Regions from separate parts of the Halomonas sp. KO116 genome, predicted to be linked through region 2. Evidence: predicted binding sites of a transcription regulator. Region 2 holds the regulator's gene; each other region holds the start of a gene.
What was found. The regulator sigma-54, encoded in region 2, starts transcription at its own class of promoters, with help from an activator protein. The targets are predictions, from matches to a motif close to TGGCACNNNNNTTGCTNT.
Positions count from the first base shown of each region.

Region 1 (4,603 bases), 2.0 Mb from region 2:
GAGAGTTTATTACCAAAGCTTCCATAGGGAAATTGACCAATTTCCTAATATGAATGCCGATAAAAAGTACTCAGTAATACTCAAGGCCTGATGAGCAATGACTCAATCGTCGCGCTCACCAATATAGATATGCCCGCCGCTGGCTTCTTCCAAGCCTGCGATCATACGCAGCGTGGTTGATTTGCCGCAGCCCGAAGGGCCTAGCAGAATGACAAATTGCCCAGGCATGACGTCGAAGGAGATATTATCGACGGCAGCGGTCGCGTCCCAACGTTTGGTAACGCGTTCCAGGCGGATACGCGATTGGTTTGACATAGCACACATCACCGGCTGTTGGTTCAGCTTGTGTTGAAGGTGTTCTGTTTCATGACACTTGGATCGTTTATGACAGCCGCTGTGTCAAGCGAAAATTTACTTGGTCACCTTAATGCCATAGCGCTGAAGCCTGCGCACCACGCTGGATTGGCTGATGCCCAGCCGCTCGGCGATGGCATAGGTACTGGGGTGAGTGGTGCACAGCGCCTCAAGCGTTTCCCGCTCTAAACGGGCCATGTACTGCTTCAGTGTTTCATGAGGTTCTAGTGCGGGTATCGACGTTGCTGGTGACGAGCTCGGCAGGCTTGCATGGTGTTGATCGGTATATGGTTGAGCGGCAGGCACCTCGATTTGATCGGTGGGGCTGGAAAGCCAAGCACGTTCCAGCCAGTTTTCCAGCTCACGAACGTTGCCCAGCCATTCACTGCCCATCAGGGTTGACCAAACGCGGGTGTCGAGAATTTTTTGCCGCCCATAGCGCTGGTTTAACCGGTTTAAACAGGCTTCGACAAGGTCGGGAATATCCTCCCGGCGGTCGCGAAGGGGGGGCAGGGTGACCGGGATCACATTGAGACGGTAGTAAAGGTCTAAACGAAACCGCCCAGCCTCAACCTGTTTAGCCAAGTCTTGGTTAGTGGCCACAACCAAGCGGAAGTTGACCTTGCGGGAGCGAGTGTCACCCAACCGAGTCAGGCTGCCATCTTGAATGACCTTTAACAGTTTGGTTTGCATTAGCAGCGGCAGCTCGCCTATTTCATCCAAGAACAACGTGCCGCCCTCGGCCTGCTCCAGCAGTCCCGCCTTACCTTGCCGCGCCGCACCGCTAAAAGCGCCGGGCTGATAGCCAAACATCTCGGACTCAAACAGATTCTCAGGAATCGCCGCGCAGTTAACGTCAATAAATGGCCCGTCACAGCGCTGGCTCCAGCGGTGTAGCTGTTTGGCAAAGGCGGTTTTACCCACGCCCGATTCACCCAGCATCAGCACATTGGCATCTGAAGGGGCGACCCGCTTGAGCAGTAGCGCAATTTCACGCATGACGCTGCTGCGCACCTGCAGATTATCCAGGGCATCATCCAGCGCCTGCTCTTCCGCATCCGGGGCGGCCTGGCTGCGTTTTAAGTGCTCGCTAAAGCGTTTTTGTAGCAGCGCGTATTCGTCTTGCAGCAGTTGAAGATCGGTTAAGTCTCTGGAACGACTGATAATCCGCTCTAGCTTGTCGTCGACAAACACGGGGTAGGCTTCAGCAATGACCCTGCGGCCTGTTCCGGTGACCTGCATAAGCTGCGCTGGTCGGCGGGTGCGCATCACTTCCATGGTGATGGAGGGCTTGAGCACCCCGGCCGCTTGCAGCTGCTGCACATTGCTGGAGAGCAGCTCTTCTCGTGATACCCCGTAAACCGCTTCGGCCCCTGGGCTAATGTCGACTATTTGCCCATCGCCACTGACGATAAAGAAGTGATCGTTAGCGGTCTCTACAATGGTTTGCAGTACACGTCTGTCTATTTCACTCACTGCCATCGACTCCCTTTAAATAATTCATTTTTGAATTTTTGATTCAAAAATGAATTATTTAAACATCAGATTGATTCATTTTTGCATCGTTTGGCCGGTAATCCCACCACTTTATAGGGATCTACGACTTGGCATGATCTGTGCAACGCCTATAGGAGATAGCTAAGGCCGCAAGTTAGGAAAGCTACACAGGCTAAAGCGTCACAACAAATCCAAGGAGATGTGTATGTCGGAGTTCAACCAGCCGTTGGGCGGCAACACCATGCCGCGCTTTGCAGGCCCCGCCACCATGATGCGCCTGCCTACCCAAGACACCGCTGAAGGTTTAGATGCGGCGTTTATCGGCATTCCCATGGATATTGGTACCTCGAACCGCCCCGGCACCCGTCTTGGGCCCCGCCAGATCCGCGATGAGTCGCGCATGCTGCGCCCCTACAATATGGCAACCCGCGCCGCGCCGTTTGAAAGCCTCCAGGTAGCCGATATCGGCGACGTACCCATCAACACCTTCCACCTGCCGAAAAGCGTCGACATCATCACCGCTTTTTACGACGACGTGCTGAAGCATGACTGCATCCCGATGACGCTGGGCGGCGAGCACACGTTGACGCTGCCGATTCTACGCGCCATTGCCAAAAAGCATGGCCCGGTGGGATTGATTCACATCGATGCCCATGCCGACGTGAACGAGCACATGTTCGGCGAGCCGATTGCTCATGGCACGCCATTTCGACGTGCTCAGGAAGAGGGCTTGTTGGCCCACGGCAAGGTCGTACAAATCGGCCTGCGTGGTACTGGTTACGCTGCTGAGGATTTCGACTGGTGCCGCGATCAAGGTTTCCGTGTGGTGCCCGCCGAGGAGTGCTGGTACCGCTCGCTAGCGCCGCTGATGGCCGAAGTGCGTGAACAGATGGGCGATATTCCGGTGTACATCAGTTTCGATATTGATGGTTTGGACCCCTCCGTTGCTCCCGGCACCGGCACGGTCGAGATGGGTGGCCTAACGTCTACTCAGGGATTGGAAATTGTCCGTGGTGCTTTGGGCCTGAATATTGTCGGCTGTGATCTGGTGGAAGTATCCCCGCCTTACGACCCCAGCGGCAACACCGCGCTGATGGGTGCCACGCTGCTGTATGAAATGCTCTGCGTCCTGCCGGGCGTGAAGCGTGGCGACTAAGCCGCTCTTAAGACAGTTTTGATTTAAAAAGCGCCGACCTGATAAGGCGCTAATAAAAAAGACATATGGCAGGAAGCACTGCTTCCTGCCACGACGCCGCCAGCCCACCTCCAATAATCACTTCCAATAGGTGAACCCTATGTCGAATAGTAACGTTAAGACCGCAGCGCCGACCTCGTCGGGGCCGATCCCCCAGGCGCATTTACTGAAGTTTATAGTGCCCTCTTTAATTGGGGTTTTGCTGTTTCTCGTCCCTTTTAAATTTGGCGATACTATCAATATTGGTATGGGCCTCATGGCGGAGGGGTTGCAAACGCTATTAGGCTCAGCGCTGCCTGCTATCGCGGTAGTCGTGCTTTGTCTTTCAGTGGTAGCCACTGTTTACGCCAAGCTAGCTGACCCTGGCTGGGCCAAAAAAGGCATGTTGCATGAGATGTTTCATGTTGGGCCGCTGTGGTTGGCAATGCGCGCTTTAGGCGCACTGTTTGCTGTGATGACTTATTTCCAGTTTGGGCCTGAGTTCGTCACTGCCTCCTTTACCGGTGGCGTCATGCTCAATGACCTTGCGCCGGTGCTCTTAACCTTCTTCTTCTTTGCCGCGCTGTTGCTACCGTTTCTGGTCGAGTTTGGCTTTATGGAGTTTATCGGCAGCATGGTACGCAAGCCGTTCCGGATAATTTTTAATCTGCCGGGACGCAGCGCCATTGATGCCACTGCCTCATGGATGGGGTCTGGTACCGTTGGGGTGCTCATTACCACGCAGCAGTATGAGCAGGGCTATTACAATGGTCGCGAAGCCTCCGTCATTGCTACCAATTTCTCTGTGGTCTCCATTGCCTTTGCGCTGTTAGTGACCAGCTTCGTCGATATTAACCATCTGTTTGTACAGTTTTACACGACGGTCGTGGTAGCAGGGTTAATCGCTGCGGTCATTGTGCCGCGAATCCCACCGCTATCGCGCAAGTCCAATGATTACTATGAGCCGGTCGGCTGTCAGTTAAACGAAGAACGTACCGAAAAAGTCGGCCTGTTCCGTTATAGCTTGATTCAAGCCACCAATCGCGCCGCTGGCGCTCCCGGGCCTCGCGAGCTAGCACGTTTGGCGCTGCTCAACGTGATGGATATTTTCCTAGGTTTACTACCATTGGTGTTTGCCATTGGCACGGTGGCGCTCATTCTGGCGGAGTTTACCCCGCTGTTTACCTGGCTCTCTTACCCGATGGTGCCGGTGCTGGAGCTGCTGCGTATCCCAGAGGCAGAAGCGGCAGCGCCCGCAACGCTGGTAGGCTTTGCCGATATGTTCCTACCGGCGGTATTAGCGACCAATATTGAAAGCGAACTCACTCGCTTTGTGATTGCCTGTCTCTCCCTAACCCAGCTGATTTACATGTCTGAAATAGGCGCGCTGCTGCTCAAGTCGAAAATCCCCATCAAATTCTGGGAACTGGTGGCAATCTTTCTACTGCGTACCGCGATTACGCTGCCAATCATCGCCTTTATGGCCCATACGTTTTTCTTCTAAGGGGACTTTAATGAGCGTTGAAGAAGCACGTAAACGATCCACAGTGACCTGTGCTGAGCTACTCATTCGGCTGC
Region 1 is NZ_CP011052.1:838,345-842,947, forward strand. It holds gene KO116_RS03930 (ATP-binding cassette domain-containing protein) at 103-315, opposite strand; gene KO116_RS03935 (sigma-54 interaction domain-containing protein) at 412-1,836, opposite strand; gene speB (agmatinase) at 2,057-3,007, shown strand; gene KO116_RS03945 (YjiH family protein) at 3,147-4,529, shown strand; gene KO116_RS03950 (5-guanidino-2-oxopentanoate decarboxylase) at 4,540-4,603, shown strand, end outside.
Region 1: speB (agmatinase) is a predicted target of sigma-54. The motif match lies at 1,960-1,977, and genes of this name have one in related genera.

Region 2 (4,603 bases):
CGGTGCTAGACACCTACCTTCACGGTCGCACCTAATGGTGAAGCAGATAAAAGTACGCGTTTGGTTAGCCGGGCTGGTGGTAGCCTTGGGGGCTTTACTGGTGTGGCTTGACCCACAGGGGCCTCAAGACACGGCCATTGACCCTGGAGCGCAGGCCCAGGAGCCAGGCCACGTCCTGGAAAACGCTGAGATCACCCTTTTCGGTGATAAGGGCAGCGTATTACAGGCGCTTAAAACCTCACGTCTGATCCATACGCCGCAGCGTAGTGAAACCTGGACGGAAGAGCCCGAAGCTATTTTATACGACAGCGAAAACCGCCAGTGGCTGGCTAGCGCCGATGTAGGCACGCTTAACACGTCCACTCAGGTCTTGCTGATGTCAGGCTCTGCTCGCCTGATCGCACCGGATGAAGGTTGGCAGTTAGATACCGAATTATTGCACTATGACGGGCTAAACCAGCATGCATGGAGTGAAACACCGGTAGTGCTACAACAGCCACCCCAGCAAATGAACGCGTCGCGCATGGACGTCTGGCTTAACGAAAGCCAAGTGCGCTTAACTGATAATGTGCGTGGCACGCACCCTCCGGCCACGCAACGCTAACAGGATTTGCCATGAAATCACTGCTATATAGCGCCCTTTTTGCCCTTGCGGTACCGCTCTCGGCACTGGCCCAAAACAGCCAGGCCCCGGTAGAAGTCGAAGCCGACCGCTTAGACCTTGACCAGCGAGCGGGAACCGCTGTCTATACAGGCAATGTCGATATTCGCCAAGGCGGAATGCAATTACGTGGCGAGCGAGTAGAGATCGAACGCAACGAGGCAGGCGAGCTCTCCCGCGCGACCTCCACCGGTGAGCGCGCCTACTTACGTCATCAAGCTGAAGGGCAAGAAGGCCCTACGGAAGGGTGGGCAAGGCGCATTATTTATCATGTCGCTGAACGCCGCGTTGAGCTGATCGACCAAGCCGAATTAACGCAACAAGAAGACACCTTCACCGGCGGTCGCCTTGAGTATTTTATTGACCGTGAAGTCATTCAGGCCCGCTCTGACGTTGACGGCAGCGAAACCCAGCGCATACGTATGACGCTTCAGCCCGAACAATAGGGAGCCAAGCCTTGGCAACTACAGACACCACGCCAATCAAAACCCTATATGCCCACCACTTGGCCAAAAGCTATAAGCGACGCCGAGTCGTTAAAGACATCAATTTAGAGATCTCCCAAGGTAGCGTTGTGGGCTTACTGGGCCCTAACGGCGCGGGTAAAACCACCTCGTTTTATATGATTGTGGGGCTGGTGAAATCCGATGCTGGCAAAGTGGGTATCGACGATGTAGATCTAACCCGCGCCCCAATGCATGAACGCGCTGCGGCGGGTATCGGCTACCTTCCGCAAGAAGCGTCTATTTTTCGTAAATTATCGGTTGCCGATAATATTATGGCGATACTCGAAACGCGCAAAAAGCTCAGCCGTAGCGACCGCGAGCAGCGCCTGGAAGCGCTACTTGAAGATTTTCACATTACCCATATTCGCGACAACCTGGGCATGAGCCTTTCAGGCGGTGAACGCAGGCGTGTGGAGATTGCTCGCTCACTGGCGACAGAACCCGCATTCATTCTGCTGGACGAACCCTTTGCTGGCGTAGACCCCATTTCGGTGGGCGAGATCAAAACCATTATTCGGGCATTAAAGCAGCGCCACATCGGCGTACTGATCACCGACCACAACGTGCGCGAAACCCTGGATATTTGTGACATCGCCTACATCGTAGGCGATGGTCAAATCATCGCCAGCGGCTCTCCAGCCTCGATACTCACTAACCAGAAAGTGCGAGAGGTTTATCTAGGCGCCGATTTCCGCCTCTAGCTTATTTTTCACGTCTAATTAGCGCTCTCCAACAACTTTACTACCAATGGCATGCTTATTGCACTTGCACCGGAGACCTACTCGCACTAGGGTGGAGCATTCTGATTAACGAGTGGTTCTCAGATGGTCATGAAAGCTTCTCTTCAACTGCGCATCGGCACACAGCTGACCATGACACCTCAGCTGCAGCAGGCCATTGCCCTGTTACAGCTATCAACGCTGGACTTACGACAAGAAATTCAGCAGGCCCTAGATGCCAACCCCATGCTGGAACAAGAGGATGAATTTGGCGAACAGGCTGCCAGCGAGCCCAAAGAGGAAGAGTGGTCAGAGAGCATTCCCACCGAGCTCTCGGTAGATAGTGACTGGTCTGATACCTACCAAGATATGGGCAGTCACGGCGGCACCAGCAGCGAAGGACCTGATTTTGAGCGCCAAGCGGCTGGCCAGAGTCTTCATGGGCATTTGCAGTGGCAGCTCGCCATGACTGATTTTGGCGCGCGAGAGCAACTTGTCGCAGAAAGTCTTATCGACGCGCTAGATGCTAATGGCTATTTAACCCAGCCGCTCAACGACATCCGTGAAGGGCTTCGCGCCCAAGGCGTCGATGGGCTTAGCCAGCGCGAAGTAGAAACCATTCTACTTAAGCTTCAGCAATTTGAGCCAACAGGAATATTCGCCCGCGACCTGCGTGAGTGCCTGATGCTGCAGCTGGCCACTCTTCCCGATGACACGCCGTTGCTGGTTCCTGCCCGCCGCTTAGTACGGCAGTTTCTGGAAGCACTAGGCAAAGATGACATGCGCTTACTTAAACGCCGCCTGGGACTCGATGATGACCAGCTGGCTGATGTCATTCTCCTTATTCGTAGCCTTGATCCACGCCCAGGCAGCGCCTATGGCGATACCGATGATAGTTACGTAACGCCCGACCTGGTCGTACGCCATGACCACGAAGGCTGGCACTTAGAGCTCAATCCTGAGGCATTGCCAAGACTGCGCATTCAGCCCGACTACGCCAGCTTAATAAAGCGTGCGGATAAAAGTCAGGATAATCAGTTTTTAAAAGAACACCTGCAGGAAGCGCGCTGGCTGATCAAGAGCCTCTCTAGCCGCAACGATACGCTACTGCGCGTTGGCCGCGAGATTATCACCCGGCAAATTGGCTTTTTAGAACACGGCGAAGAAGCCATGAAGCCGCTCATATTGGCCGATATCGCCGAGGCCGTGGAAATGCACGAATCGACTATTTCCAGGGTGACCACTCAGAAATTTATTCATACGCCTCGCGGCGTATTTGAACTCAAATACTTTTTCTCAAGCCAAGTCAGCGGCCAGGATGGTGACAGCCATTCAAGCACCGCTATCCGCGCTCGGCTTAAGAAATTGGTTCAAGAGGAGCCGCCAGGCAAGCCGCTTTCTGATAGCCGCTTAGTCACGCTATTAGGAGAGGGGGGAATTCAAGTAGCGCGTCGAACGGTGGCTAAATACCGTGAAGCCATGGGCATTCCCTCCTCTAGCGAGCGACGTCGTTTGCGCTAGCACAAATCAACGTTTTAGGGAAACTCTCGACAAGGGCTTTGCAACGCGGCAAAAAGGGTTACAATCGAAGTACAGTCCGATGGATAAGGAGTACGTCAATGCAAGTTAATATCACTGGTCATCACGTAGAACTGACTGACGCCTTGCGTGACTATGTCAATGAAAAGCTTGAACGTGTAGAGCGCCATTACGACAATATAACCACGGTGCAAGTCACCTTATCTGTGGAGAAAGAGCGCCAACAGGCAGCCTGTACACTGCACGCAGCAGGAGCAGATTTGCATGCGGAAGCCTTAGACAGTGATATGTACGCCGCAATTGACGCATTAGCGGACAAAATTGATCGTCAACTCGTTAAACATAAGGAAAAAGCACAAGCTCGCGCCCAAGGCGCAGGCGTGCGTTAATTCAATGACGTTGGAAACCATACTCCCCCCGGAACGTGTTCTCTTTGACGTCCCCGGGGGCAGCAAAAAAAGGGTGCTGGAGTTTTTCAGCACCTTTATTGCCCAAAATATCCCCAGTCTGGACAGTCAAGAAGTGTTTAGCCGTTTAATTGGCCGTGAACGCTTAGGCAGTACCGGGATTGGTAACGGCGTGGCTATTCCCCACGCGCGTAGCCCTCACTGCTCTGCCCCAATCGCTGGTTTTTTAAAACTCGCAGAAGCAATTGATTTTGATGCTATCGACGGCGACCCGGTGGATCTGGTGTTTGTATTGCTAGTTCCAGAAGAGGCTGATGACACACATCTCTCTCTGCTCGGCCAGGTAGCGACCATCATGAACGATGCAGATACGCGTCAGAAGCTGCGTAAAGCAGGCAGCCAGCGCGAACTACTTGAGTTGCTTACCGCTAAAATTCGTGAGCAAACAATCTCCTGAAGGCCTAAGCCTGCCAAGCGGTACTCAACGGCAGGTTGATTTGCGCTCACCCCCTTAACGCAGCTTGATCAAAGCAAAGAGAGACTCTATGCAACTTGTGATCATTAGCGGCCGCTCTGGGTCAGGTAAATCTATCGCCTTACAAGCGCTCGAGGACCTTGGCTATTATGCGATTGATAACCTTCCTGCCATGCTGCTGGGTTCGTTGGTGGACGAACTACGCGACCAGGGCGACCGAGCCCATTTGGCGGTCAGCATTGACGCACGTAACTTGCCTGGCGCGCTAGAGCGACTGCCCTCTATGTTAGAGGAGC
Region 2 is NZ_CP011052.1:2,884,341-2,888,943, forward strand. It holds gene KO116_RS13350 (KdsC family phosphatase) at 1-35, shown strand, start outside; gene lptC (LPS export ABC transporter periplasmic protein LptC) at 35-604, shown strand; gene lptA (lipopolysaccharide transport periplasmic protein LptA) at 616-1,107, shown strand; gene lptB (LPS export ABC transporter ATP-binding protein) at 1,119-1,868, shown strand; gene KO116_RS13370 (RNA polymerase factor sigma-54) at 1,992-3,407, shown strand; gene hpf (ribosome hibernation-promoting factor, HPF/YfiA family) at 3,506-3,814, shown strand; gene KO116_RS13380 (PTS sugar transporter subunit IIA) at 3,819-4,289, shown strand; gene rapZ (RNase adapter RapZ) at 4,378-4,603, shown strand, end outside.

Region 3 (4,603 bases), 1.6 Mb from region 2:
GTCAGCGCTCAGCAGCCCGTATTAGGCTGTTTTTTGTTAGCCCCCGCGTTAGGCATAGCCGCCTACCCTGAAACGTCGCCCACCATCCAGGCACGCCACACGCACATTGTTCACGGCTGGCGCGATGATATCGTTGCCCCTGAACCGGTGATTGAACGTGCTCGCCTGCAGCGGCTGTCGCTGAGAATGGTGGACGATGATCACCGCTTACACGCCAGCCTCGACACCATTTTGGTCGATTTTGAGCGCTTTCTATGTCAATGCAGCGCGGACTCTCAGAACGACGCATAACCGCTGACCAAAACAAACATTCGACACAAGCAACCAAAACCTATACAAATGGTGTACACCAAAACCAGATAGTGAGGAAATTGCTTATGTTTGGCATGTTTAAGCGCGACCCCAAAAAGAAACTCCAGCAAAATTATGAGCGTAAACTGCAAGCCGCGATGGAAGCGTCTCGTAACGGCGATATGCGCGCCAATGCCACCCTTACCGAAGAAGCTGAGGCGATATTGGCTGAGATTAAACGCCTTGAGCAGTAACGACTGCTTAGCCTTTACTCGTCAGCCAGTGCTGGCAGCAGCGTTTTTAATTTGCGGGTCAGTGTATTACGCCCCCAGCCAAGCAGTTCAGCGGCTTCACCTTTGCGTCCACCGGTATGCTTTAAAGCGGTTTCAATCAGAATCCGCTCAAAATCGGGCACCGCCTCTTCCAAAAGATGGGTATGGCCTTCGGCCAAGGCATGATCCGCCCAGTCGCGAAACGCCGTACGCCAATCGCCATGGGCGCTACTTTCGGAAGCGCTTGGCGAGCGCAGTTCCTGCGGCAAATCTTCAACAAGGATTTCACGCCCCGACGCCATCACCGTCAGCCACCGGCAGATATTTTCTAACTGCCGCACGTTACCGGGCCACGGCAAGCGTGTTAGGTGGGCTTCCGCTTCACTGGTCAGCACCTTGATATCGGTAGTCAGCTCTTTCGCCGCTTCGGCCAGAAAGTGCCGGGTTAAACGCGGTATATCTTCGCGCCTTTCAGCTAGTTTCGGCAGGTGAATACGGATCACGTTCAGGCGGTGGAACAAATCCTCCCGGAAGCGGCCATCTTCGACCAATACTTCTAGATTTTGGTGCGTAGCGGCGATGATTCGCACGTCCACTTTGACCGGCGTATGCCCCCCGACGCGATAGAACTCGCCATCCGCCAGCACGCGCAGCAGGCGCGTTTGGGTTTCCGATGGCATATCGCCTATTTCGTCTAAAAACAGTGTGCCGCCGTTGGCCTGCTCAAACCGCCCTTGGCGCTGCTGTGCCGCCCCGGTAAAAGCGCCCTTCTCATGGCCAAACAGCTCCGATTCGATCAAGTCGCGAGGAATCGCCGCCATGTTCAACGCGATAAAGGGTTTACCGGCACGCGGGCTATGCTGATGCAGCGCCTGGGCAACGCGCTCTTTCCCCGTCCCCGACTCCCCGTTGATTAACACCGTGATATGCGAGTGAGAAAGACGGCCAATGGCGCGAAACACCTCCTGCATCGCGGGCGCTTCACCAATAATCTCAGCGTTTAAGCCTTCCGGCACGGCGACCGGGCGTTGGCGTTCCCGGGCGTGGGCCACGGCGCGGCGCACCAGCGCCAGGGCTTCATCAACGTCAAACGGTTTGGGCAAGTATTCAAACGCCCCGCCCTGATAGGAGGCGACGGCGCTGTCTAGGTCGGAATGCGCGGTCATCACGATCACCGGTAGATCGGGATGCGCCTCGCGTACTCTCGCCATTAAGTCCAGGCCGTCGATGCCTGGCATACGAATGTCGGTGACCAGCACGTCAGGAGGGCTTTCGAGTAAACGCGCAAGGGCTGTATCTGCACGCTCAATACACTCAACATCGAGATCGGGCTGCGCCAGGGCGCGTTCCAGCACCCAGCGGATAGCGCGGTCGTCATCGACAATCACCACCCGCGCAACATCGGTACGTGTAGCCTCAGTCATGACGCTTCTCCGGTAAAATTATTACCAATGGAATCAGTAAACGAAATTCGGTATGTCCGGGTCGTGAGTCGCATTCAATCAATCCTTGATGTTGGTGCAAAATCGACTGGGCGATCGATAACCCAAGGCCACTGCCTTCTGCGCGTCCTGATACCATCGGGTAGAACAGCGTTTCCTGCAGCGTATCGGGAATGCCTGGGCCGTTATCAATCACCGAGACTTCACTGACTAAACGGTGGCGTTCCGCCCCGAGGGTAAACTGACGCCGGGCGCGGGTGCGCAGTATTAAGGTAGTTTCAGGGGTTTGCGCATCGCTCATGGCTTGCACGGCGTTGCGCGCCACGTTGAGGACCGCTTGAATCATCTGAGATTCATCGCCGGAAAGGTCGGGCAAACTGGGGTCATAATCGCGGCTAATAACAACGCTGGGATGCTCGGCAATTAACAGCGCGCGTACACGCTCCAACACCCGGTGAATATTGACCGGCTCATGCTTAAGCACTCGGTTAGGACCCAGCATGGAGTCGACCAAGTCGCGCAGCCGATCCACCTCTTCCACAATGATATGGGTATATTCGCGCAGCGCCGGATCGTCTAAATCCCGTTCTAACAGCTGTGCAGCACCACGAATCCCGCCGAGCGGATTTTTCACTTCGTGAGCAAGCCCACGGGCCAATATCTTGATGGTTTCTTGGCGAGTGGTTAGCGCCTCTTCACGCGAAATCTGCATCAACCGATCCCGCGGCTCCACTTCTAACAGTAACTCGTCGTCCGATAGCGGCGTCACGGTGTAGTCGACCGTCAGCGGCTCACTGTTCAGCGGCGTAATACGCGCTTCTCGCTGGGTGTAAGGATGAAACGCATCCCGCGCTTTAGCCAATACCTCATCGATGCTGTCAACACCGCCCAGAAGCGTATCTAGGCTGATGCCGTGAACGCGGCTTAAGCTAACCGCTAGTAAGGCTTCAGCGGCAGGGTTCATCCAGCGCACACGCAGCTCGCCGTCCAGCAGCAGTACCGCCGTGGTGAGATGTTCAAGCAAACGCTGATGCATGGTGGTGTCCTGAGAAATTACGTCTTCCATCGCCGTTGCAGACCTACAGGTGGATAATCAATGAGGGAACTGCAAAAAGCGCGCCAATTATACATTTATGCCTAGTTGCACGGCTTGCGGGCATAGCCATAAAAGAAGATGGATCGTTTTAGCGCAATCACCGCGCCAAATGCCGCCACAAGCGCACCAATTTAGTGCATCCGAGATTTTAACCACCCGGTCTAAGGAACCGTAATCGTCACTGCGGGCGTGCGATGCTGTAAACGTTGGCTACTATCCAATAGCTCTGCTTGAAGCTCGTGCTGCCCCGCAGGAAGCCCTGTTAACCAGAAAACATCACTGTGCAGCGCGGTCTGGCTAATCTCTCCATTCACTATCAGCCGCACTTGGTGGTCATCGCGCAGCGGAGGCGCAATGGCCACTTCCACCGCGGTGCTTCGCTCCGGCAGCCGTGCGCCTTGCTGGGGCAGCGCAATCGAAAAGTGGTCATAAGGCATAAAAGGCTGCCCTGGCTTGCCACGTGGGCGCTCAGTAGCGGGCGTTGCCACACTGGCCGTAGCCGCGCTTAACCCAGGTGGTAGGCTTGGCAACGGTGCCAATTCCAACGCCTCACCGCCGCGGCCAGGGTTATCGGTAAACGTAACGTTACCGTGCTCATCAATGACCCTGAAAACCGTCTGCCCGAAAGCGGCACCTGAAATGATGGTCGCCTCAATGCTCAGTGCAGCAGCCATCAAGAAGCTGATCGCGCACGTGGTTAGCTTGCCCATACCGCTCCTCACACTTGTCACAACCTCAATAACGACAAAACCCCGCCGAAGCGGGGTTTTGATACTATTTTGATCAACTGCATTTTTATCAACTGCGTCTTTATCAACTGTTACCAGCGCCTAGCTGATAATAGCAGCCAGGCTAGGGGTTAATACGCTGATTAGCAGCTGTAGTACATATCAAACTCGATGGGGTGCGTCGTCATACGGATACGCTCCACTTCTTCCATCTTGAGCTCGATGTAGGCATCGATCATTTCGTCGGTGAACACGCCACCTTCGGTCAGGAACGCACGGTCAGCATCGAGGGCTTCCAGTGCTTGATCCAGGCTGTGCGCTACGGTCGGTACTAGCTTGCCTTCTTCTGGCGGCAGGTCGTACAGGTTTTTATCCATAGCATCGCCAGGATGGATCTTGTTCTTGATACCGTCGATACCGGCCATCAACATGGCAGAGAATGCCAGGTACGGGTTGGCAGTCGGATCAGGGAAGCGAGCCTCAACGCGCTTGCCTTTCGGGCTAGCGGTGTAAGGAATACGGATTGAAGCAGAACGGTTGCGGGCACTGTAGGCCAGCATTACCGGCGCTTCAAAGCCTGGCACCAGACGCTTGTACGAGTTGGTAGAAGCGTTAGTAAAGGCGTTCAGGGCACGAGCGTGCTTGATGATGCCGCCGATGTAGAAAAGCGCCATTTCAGACAGGCCAGCGTACTCGTCACCGGCGAACTGGTTCTCACCACCTTTCCAGAACGACTGGTGAACGTGCATACCAGAACCGTTATCGCCTACCAGC
Region 3 is NZ_CP011052.1:4,450,043-4,454,645, forward strand. It holds gene KO116_RS20390 (YqiA/YcfP family alpha/beta fold hydrolase) at 1-291, shown strand, start outside; gene KO116_RS25190 (DUF6435 family protein) at 378-545, shown strand; gene ntrC (nitrogen regulation protein NR(I)) at 560-1,987, opposite strand; gene glnL (nitrogen regulation protein NR(II)) at 1,980-3,041, opposite strand; gene KO116_RS20405 (DUF4124 domain-containing protein) at 3,263-3,811, opposite strand; gene glnA (glutamate--ammonia ligase) at 3,973-4,603, opposite strand, start outside.
Region 3: glnL (nitrogen regulation protein NR(II)) is a predicted target of sigma-54. The motif match lies at 3,110-3,127, and genes of this name have one in related genera.